4 regions of the Serratia sp. A07 genome follow, and region 4 is predicted to be linked to each of the others. Evidence: predicted binding sites of a transcription regulator. Region 4 holds the regulator's gene; each other region holds the start of a gene.
What was found. Region 4 encodes Fur, which represses iron uptake genes when iron is present. Its sites were predicted from a motif close to ATAATAATGAGAACNACTATCAA; they were not measured.

Region 1: the regulator Fur is predicted to act here: its motif matches at 1,438-1,460, upstream of feoA (ferrous iron transporter A).
Region 2: the regulator Fur is predicted to act here: its motif matches at 970-992, upstream of sufA (Fe-S cluster assembly scaffold SufA).
Region 3: the regulator Fur is predicted to act here: its motif matches at 1,010-1,032, upstream of fepD (Fe(3+)-siderophore ABC transporter permease).

The regions. Positions count from the first base shown of each region.
Region 1 is NZ_JBZXDO010000007.1:73,169-75,371, reverse strand. Features, by position in the region: gene feoB (Fe(2+) transporter permease subunit FeoB) at 1-1,022, opposite strand, end outside; gene feoA (ferrous iron transporter A) at 1,095-1,319, opposite strand; gene AC4PR2_RS09945 (Tex family protein) at 1,926-2,203, opposite strand, start outside.
Region 2 is NZ_JBZXDO010000006.1:161,442-163,644, reverse strand. Features, by position in the region: gene menI (1,4-dihydroxy-2-naphthoyl-CoA hydrolase) at 1-65, shown strand, start outside; gene AC4PR2_RS09145 (hypothetical protein) at 111-515, opposite strand; gene sufA (Fe-S cluster assembly scaffold SufA) at 1,043-1,414, shown strand; gene sufB (Fe-S cluster assembly protein SufB) at 1,429-2,203, shown strand, end outside.
Region 3 is NZ_JBZXDO010000043.1:656-2,858, forward strand. Features, by position in the region: gene fepB (Fe2+-enterobactin ABC transporter substrate-binding protein) at 1-833, shown strand, start outside; gene fepD (Fe(3+)-siderophore ABC transporter permease) at 1,048-2,103, shown strand; gene fepG (iron-enterobactin ABC transporter permease) at 2,103-2,203, shown strand, end outside.
Region 4 is NZ_JBZXDO010000003.1:333,595-335,797, forward strand. Features, by position in the region: gene AC4PR2_RS05315 (beta-N-acetylhexosaminidase) at 1-449, shown strand, start outside; gene fur (ferric iron uptake transcriptional regulator) at 695-1,141, opposite strand; gene fldA (flavodoxin FldA) at 1,471-2,010, opposite strand.

The DNA.
Region 1 (2,203 bases), on a different contig from region 4:
GCCAGGAAAACGGTCAGCCAGTCGGGGAAGTGCAGGGTGTAGCCGAGCCACTGAATGCCCTGAATGAAGATCGCCGCCGAGCCGATATCGAAGATCGGCTGCAGCGCGCCACCGATGTTGATCGCCAGCAGGAACATCAGGTACATCACCAGCAGGAAGATCGGCACGCCCAGCCAGCGGTTGAGGATCACTTTATCCAGCATCTCGGTCAGGCGGTTGGGCATCGCCTGCTGCGAGTTGCTGACCGCGTCGCACAGGGCGGCGATAGACTGGTAGCGCGCGTCGGCGATCACCAGCGCCGGGTCTTCTTGCTGCTGCTGTTGCAACGCCTGGGTGGCTGCAGGCAGCAGTGCGACGGCGGGGCCGGCCAGCCGGTGGCTGTAGATGTCGCCTTCCAGCATCTGCAGCGCCAGCCAGCGGCGCTGTACTGCCGGCAGCGTTTGCGGCATGGCGTCGCTCAGCGTGGCGACCTCTTTCAGCAACAGCGGCGGATAGTTCACCAGCGCCTGCTGTTCGTTGATATGGTGATTGTCGATCATCTGTTTCAGCACGCCGATGCCGTCGGCGCGGGTGGAGACCATCGGCACCACCGGGCAGCCGAGGCGCGCCGACAGCGCGGCGACGTCGATATCGATATGCTGGCTTGTGGCGATGTCGAGCATGTTCAGCGCCACGATGCAGGGAATGCCCAGCTCCAGCAGCTGCAGCGTCAGATAGAGGTTGCGCTCCAGGTTGGAGGCGTCGACCACGTTGATCAGCAGATCGGCGTCGCCGCTCAAAATGTAGTGGCAGGCGATCTGCTCATCGAGCGAGGTTTGCTCTGAAATGGTGGTCAGGGAATAGGTGCCCGGCAAATCGACCAGCCGCACGTCGGACTGCGGGGTCGTGAAATGGCCTTCTTTGCGTTCGACCGTCACGCCCGCCCAGTTGCCGACCCGTTGGCGTGCGCCGGTCAGCTGGTTGAACAGCGTGGTTTTGCCGGAGTTCGGGTTACCGATTAAGCCGATGGTGAGTTTTTTCATAGTTCAGCGTGTCGTCTTCAAGGAGAACAGCGCCGGCGCAAGGGCGCGTCGGCAAACGGAGGGCGTGCCGGCTCAGGACTGGCCGTCGAGCTGCAGCAGCGCCAGATCCTTCCTGCGCAGCACCAGGCTGACGCGGCGAGTTTTAATTTCTATCGGATCGCCCAGCGGCGCGACGCGCACCACGTCGAACGAAGAGCCGGGCAGCATGCCGAGCGATAACAATTTCTGGCGGTAGGCCGGCGCAATTTCACCGGAAAAGCCGACAATCTTATACGTGCGTTTAGGTTGAAGCTGCATGTGATTAACCTTCCGGGTGCCGATGAACATCGGGCTGATGATAATTGGACGTTGCCGGCGAAAATGCCACGCCGTCGGCGGTATTCATCCATAAGGTCATGCAATAAAGTGAGCGCAAATAATAGTAATTATCATTATCGCGTTCAATACAAAAAGTAAGGGTATTGTAACCAATTATTATGGCGACGACAGTTTTTGATGGCGTTGCCTGGATTAATGACGTTTTACCACCGCTGGCGAGCGGGAACAAATGAGAATGACGAGTTAAATCAGTTACGTATTTGTAGCCGAGTTTTCTCGTTTGCAAACTTCGAGGGTTTTTTCCCTTTATTTATTTCCGCCGAAAGGCAATTCAATAACATTATTCCGGCGTAATGCGAGCGGTAACCATTTGTGTTTCGTTCACAATTCGCGAGATGAAACAGGCGTGTTAACGAAGTTGTTAATAAATGGCTGCGGAGAGGATTTTTATTGCCTGAATAATGGGAGGACGGTCACGCAGGAACGGGGCGTAAAAAGATGACGGTTTATTGAGACGGGTCAAAAAATGCCGCAGGTTTTATTCATCAGAAAGGGCGGAGCAGGCTCCGCCCTGTCGGTTCCGACTTAGCGTTTCTTACCGAACGCCGCCGCCAGCGCGTCGCCCATGGCGCTGTTGCCGGCCGGCGCCGCGTTGCGCGGTTTGGCCTTGTTGCCGCCCGCCGAACGGCTGGCGTTGTCGCGTGCCTGCGCTGGCGCGTTGCCGCCGCGGCGCGGTGAACCTTCGCCCGGCTGTTCATCCAGGCGCATGCTCAGCGCGATGCGTTTACGCTGCAGATCGACTTCCATCACCTTCACTTTGACGATGTCGCCGGCCTTCACCACGGTGTGCGGATCTTCAACGA
Region 2 (2,203 bases), on a different contig from region 4:
AGATCTTCGACGCGCGCGATCGGCTGTGCTGCACCTCGCGTCTGACCACGGCGGTCATCGACTGATTCCCGCCGGTTTCCGCAGGCGTTCGGCCTGCGGAGCCTTTCGCCTTACAGCTGAAACGGCACGCGTTTGACGAAGTCCTTTTGAAACGCGTTCGCCTTCTCCCAGGTGCCTTCCATTGCATATTTTTGGCAGATCAGCGTCAGCGTGTGGCGGGCGAAGTGGTAGCTTTGCACCCGAAACAGCTGGCAGCGCTGTGGGTTGTTGATCTCGACGATCAGCCGGTTGTGCAGTTTGCTGAGCGCGTGCAGGTAGCTGTCGTCGTCGCCGTTCTCCAGGCACAGATTGGCCATGGTGAGGCTGACGCTGTTGTACCGCTTCAGATGGTCGATATTGCATTCCGGGCGCCGCAGCGCCGCTTCGGCCATATAAAAGTCCACCGTGGCGTCGCGCACGCTGAATTTGTATTCATCAATCTTGCCCAGCAACCATGCGTTGATCGAAAGAGTCATTGGCTTCGCGCTCAAATTCAAATTGAATGATAATCATTATCATATAAACTGCCGCGTTGCCGATCAATCCCGGCGCGGCGTTTTTTTATTGCTCAGGAGGGTAAAAGACCGCCGCCGACCCAACTTAATCCTGAGCGACTAAACTTTAACCTGAGGGCCGCGCGCTTGCGCCGCGCCACGAAATGCCGATAAACGCACATTTACGACAGACAGAATGCAGAAATAGGTATTTTCTATGAATGTTTAGATCGGCAACGCACCGCAGCGCTGTAACGCTGACGGGCCACCGGGGAGTGCGGTACGGTGATGCAGGATAGATAACGAATTCATAGGGATAGCATGCACACCTTGCCGCCTGACGCCGCAAGCCGCCACGGGTGTCCCGTTGGCTTGCCGCGCGCCGCAGCGAAAAACCGCGCTCGCGGCGGATACCCCCGCAAAACAAACGGTTGAAGTGATAATCGTTATCACTAACATATAAGCAACCCAGATTGGCTGTGGCCAAACACGAGTGTGAGGTAGACCCTATGCAAACGGAAAATGTCGGCACTTTTTCTCTGGATGAAAATGTCTGGCAAGGCATTTCGCTCAGCGACAGCGCCGTACGACAAATAACGAAACTGATGCAGCAGGATCCGCAGGTGAAAGGGCTGCAGCTAGGGGTGAAACAATCCGGCTGCGCCGGCTTTGCCTATGTGCTGGATCTGACCCGCGAACCCGCCGATGACGATCTGCTGTTTGAGCGCGACGGCGCCAAACTCTATGTGCCGCTGAAGGCTATGCCGTTCATCGACGGCACCACGGTAGATTATGTCCGCGAAGGGCTGAATCAGATATTCAAATTCAACAACCCTAAAGCTCAGCATGCCTGCGGGTGCGGCGAGAGCTTTGGCGTTTGAGCGATGCAATCAACATGACACGAAGCAATGTAGAAATGCCTAATGAAGTGCAGGCTTGGGTCAGCGAAGGTCGCTACAAAGAAGGTTTCTTCACCCAGCTGGCAACCGATGAGTTGGCCAAAGGCATCAACGAAGAGGTGGTGCGCGCCATCTCGGCCAAGCGCAACGAACCCGAGTGGATGCTGGAATTCCGCCTTGAGGCCTACCGCGCCTGGCTGCAGATGGAAGAGCCGCACTGGCTGAAGGCCAATTACGATCGCCTGAACTACCAGGACTACAGTTACTATTCGGCGCCGTCCTGCGGCAGCTGCGACGATGCCTGCGGTTCGCAACCCGGCGCCGAGCAGCAACCGGGCGCGGCGACGGAAAAAGATTACCTGACCAGCGAAGTGGAGCTGGCGTTCAATCAGCTCGGCGTGCCGGTGCGCGAGGGCAGCGAGGTGGCGGTGGACGCCATCTTCGACTCGGTCTCGGTCGCTACCACTTACCGTGAAAAACTGGCGGAGAGCGGGGTGATCTTCTGCTCGTTCGGCGAAGCGATCCAGGAATACCCGGATCTGGTGCGTCAGTACCTGGGCCGCGTGGTGCCCTCCAACGATAACTTCTTCGCTGCGCTGAACGCCGCGGTGGCCTCCGACGGCACCTTCGTCTATGTGCCGAAAGGCGTGCGCTGCCCGATGGAGCTGTCGACCTATTTCCGTATCAACGCCGCCAAAACCGGCCAGTTCGAGCGCACCATCCTGATCGCCGACGAAGGCAGCTATGTCAGCTACATCGAAGGCTGCTCGG
Region 3 (2,203 bases), on a different contig from region 4:
CGCCGCTGCGCATCGTGTCCACCAGCGTCACCATCACCGGCACGCTGCTGGCGATCGACGCCCCGGTGGTCGCCAGCGCCGCCACCAGCCCAAATCCCCTGGTGGCCGATAAACAAGGCTTCTTTACCCAATGGAGCGAAGTGGCCAAACAGCGCCACGTCGAACGGCTGTATCAGGTGGAGCCCAATGCCGAAGCCGTCGCCGCCGCCGCGCCGGATTTGATCGTCGTCGCCGCAACCGGCGGGGATTCCGCGCTGAAGCTGTACGATCAGCTGTCCGCCATTGCGCCGACGTTAGTACTCGATTATGGCGACAAAAGCTGGCAACAGCTGGCCAGCGAGCTCGGTGAGATCACCGGTCACGAAGCCGGCGCCAAACTGGCGGAAGATCGTTTCGAACAGCGCGTGGAGCAAGTGAAGCAGGCGATCGCGCTGCCGCCGCAGCCGACCACCCCGCTGGTGTATGCCGACAACGGCCGCGAGGCCATGCTGTGGACGCCGGGGTCAGCCCAGGGCAAACTGCTGACCCAGCTCGGCTTCCAACTGGCCACCCCGCCGGAAAGCGCCAAAGGCAATGCCAGCATGGGTAAACGCCATGACATCATCCAGATCTCCGGCGAAAAAATGGCCGAGGGCCTGAACGGCAAGACGCTGATCCTGTTCGCCACCAACGAGCGTAAAGTGCAAGAGGTGCTGACCAACCCGTTCCTCAAACATCTGGAGCCGGTGGAACAGCGGCACGTCTACGCCGTCGGCAACGACACTTTCCGTCTCGATTACTACAGCGCCACCAACATGCTGAACCAAATCGAACGGCTGTTCAAAAAGCCCTGAACCACGCCGTCGGTGGGTCAGCCTCCTGCCGACGTTTGCCATAAACAGGGCAAACGTTCACATTCAATCAATTGAAATATCAATAGTTATTAACATCGTCAACGCACCTGCGCCACCAACCGGCGGGTGCATGCGGGCGTAAACTCGTGCTACTATTAGCGCCCGCATGAACGCAAATAACAATGAGAATAAAAATCATACAGGAGTTACCGGTGTGAACGTACCCACTCCGACTGAGCGGACGCTTTCGTCCGCACCGCACGCAGCTTACGCCAGTGGCTTCAAACGCATCGCCGGGTTCGGTATCGGCTTGGCGCTGTTGCTGCTGTGCATCATTGCCAGCCTGATGCTGGGTTCCAAAGCCATCCCCTTCCATACCGTCTGGCTCAGCCTGCAGGGCGCCGCGAGCGGTTCCGACAGCACCATCATTCTCAACGCCCGGGTACCGCGCACGCTGGCGGGCATCTTGGCCGGCATGGCGCTCGGCGCCGCCGGCGCGCTGATTCAGGCGTTGACGCGCAACCCGCTGGCCGATCCCGGCGTGCTCGGCATCAACGCCGGCGCCAGCTTCGCCGTGGTCATCGGCATCATGTTTTTCGGCGCGGCCACCACCGAAAGCTATATGGCCTACGCCTTCGTCGGCGCCGCCCTCACCACTCTGCTGGTCTACCTGATCGGCACGCTGGCGGGCGGGCGCATCAACCCGGTGCGGCTGACGCTGGCCGGCGTGGCGATCGGCGCGGTGTTGCTCGGCATCACCACCGGGCTGTCGCTGATCGATCCGCAAACCTTCGACCAACTGCGCTTCTGGCAGGCCGGCACGCTGGATATCCGCACGCTGTCCACGCTGCCGGTTACCGCCCCCGCCATTTTGCTCGGCTGCCTGCTGACGCTGCTCATCGCCCGGCCGCTGAATACCATCGGCATGGGGGAAGACCTGGCTATCGCGCTCGGCGCGCGCGTGGTGCTGACTCAGGTCGTCGCGGTGATCGCCATCACGCTGCTGTGCGGTGCGGCGACCGCCACCGTCGGCCCAATCAGTTTCATCGGCCTGATGGTGCCGCATATCGCCCGCTGGTGGGTCGGCCCCGACCAGCGCTGGATCCTGCCCTACTCCATGCTGCTGGCGCCGATTTTACTGCTGTGCGCCGACGTGGTCGGCCGTTTGCTGGCGGCCGGTGAGCTGCGGGTTTCCATCGTGGCGGCCTTCATCGGCGCGCCGGTGCTGATCTGGCTGGTGCGCCGCAAGAAAACGCTGGGGGGTCTGTGATGAGTCTGCCCCACACGTTGCATATCGGCCGCCCGGACGGCGTCATCAACTGGCGTATGCCGCTGCGCCTGCTGCTGGTCAATCTTTCGCTGCTGGCGTT
Region 4 (2,203 bases):
GGAGCGAAACCCAGCGCACCGATCCGCAGATGGAATACATGATTTTCCCACGCGCGCTGTCGGTGGCTGAACGCGCCTGGCACCGCGCCGGTTGGGAGCAGGACTACCGCGCCGGCCGCGAATACAAAGGCGGGGAAACCCACTTTGTCGATACCAAGACGCTGGAGAAAGACTGGCTGCGCTTCGCCAATATCCTGGGGCAGCGTGAACTGGCCAAGCTGGACAAAGGTGGCGTCGCTTACCGTCTGCCGGTGCCGGGCGCACGCGTAGCGGGCGGCAAGCTGGAGGCGAATATCGCGCTGCCGGGATTGGGCATCGAGTACTCCACCGACGGCGGCAAGCAGTGGCAGCGCTATGACGCCAAGGCCAAGCCTGCGGTGTCCGGTGAGGTGCAGGTGCGTTCGGTTAGCCCGGACGGCAAGCGCTACAGCCGCGCCGAGAAGGTCTAAGCCCGGTGCAACGGCCTGCTGCCCTGGCGGCGGCCGTATAACGAAGGGGGAATGCGTTCGCCCGCGCGTGTCGGCGTAGGGCGGACGTTGTAGTGAGAGTAGTACGTGGAGTAGCAGTGCCGCTGCAATTGTGATATTTCATGACATGATTTTCCCCCGGCTTGTCCGGGGATTTTTTTGCCCTTTGCACGGCAGGCATAAAAAAACCGCCTCGGTGTGAGGCGGTTTTTCATAGCCGGTCAGGCTTATTTCTTGTCGTGCAGCGTTTCGTCTTCGCGACAGTCACCGGTTTCACAGTGGCCGTACAGGTACAGGCTGTGGTTGGTGAGCTTGATGCCGTGCTGCTTGGCGATGTCACGCTGCCGCACTTCGATGGATTCGTCGCTGAATTCGATCACTTTGCCGCAGTCCAGGCAAATCAGGTGATCGTGGTGATGCTGTTGGGTCAGCTCGAACACGGACTTGCCGCCTTCGAAATTGTGACGTGTCACAATGCCCGCATCGTCAAACTGGTTCAGTACGCGATAAACCGTTGCCAGCCCGATCTCTTCGCCCATATCAATCAGTTTTTTGTACAAATCTTCCGCACTGACGTGATGGCATTCCGGATTTTGCAGTACTTCCAGGATTTTGAGTCGCGGAAGCGTGACTTTTAAGCCGGCCTTCTTCAATGCGATGTTGTTGTCGGTCATGCGAATTCAGTCCTGTTACTATGCTAATCAAGTTGAGGCGTACTCGCCTGTGGCATCGGTCGGCACAAAGAGTTAATGCGTCTCATTATAGAACCGGTTGTACTAAATGGAAACCGCCGGTTGTTAACAAAGATATAATTGCACTATTGCATGTTTTGCATGCAACGCCTTGATGGATGGGATAAACCGATATCTCAGTCTACCGTGACGGGGTGGGAAGTTACAAATCTGTAGCTTCTATCGCAGCAATCCCTGCTGCCGATGACGGCCCTGTGGGCACACTATGCACTTTACAGGGCCTTTGTTCAACCTTTCGCCAGTGCCGGGGCTTAGCCGACGATATCGGCCAGGCTCAGCTCTTCGACGATTTGTTTGACCCAGGCGTCCACGCGCTCGTTGGTCAGTTCAGGCTGGCGGTCTTCGTCGATCGCCAGACCGATGAAGTGATCGTCGTCCGCCAGGCCTTTGGAGGCCTCGAAGTGGTAGCCTTTGGTCGGCCAGTGGCCCACGATGGCCGCGCCACGCGGTTCGATGATGTCGCGGATGGTACCCATCGCGTCACAGAAGTATTCCGCGTAGTCTTCCTGGTCGCCGCAGCCGAACAGCGCCACCAGTTTGCCGTTGAAGTCGACTTCTTCCAGCGTTGGGAAGAAATCATCCCAGTCACACTGCGCTTCACCGTAGTACCAGGTCGGGATACCCAGCAGCAGGATATCGAACCCTTCCAGGTCTTCTTTGCTGCTTTTAGCGATGTCATGCACTTCAGAGACGTCGTCGCCAAACTGTTTCTGGAGAATTTTCTGGATCATTTTGGCAATGTTTTCGGTATTGCCAGTGTCGCTGCCAAAGAAAATGCCTACAGTAGCCATATCGCGTATAACCTTTAAATTCAAGTAATTGCATTACTCGACGCCGGCACTGCCGCCGCTGACGCCGATTAAAATGATGCCATGGCAAGAGCCTTTCGCCTCCGGGGCGGGCGCCGACAGGCGCAGTCTCTTACCGGTAAATGCGTATCATGCCAGAAAGTGGCGCCGGGGTTTTATCGCATTTATGCGATGC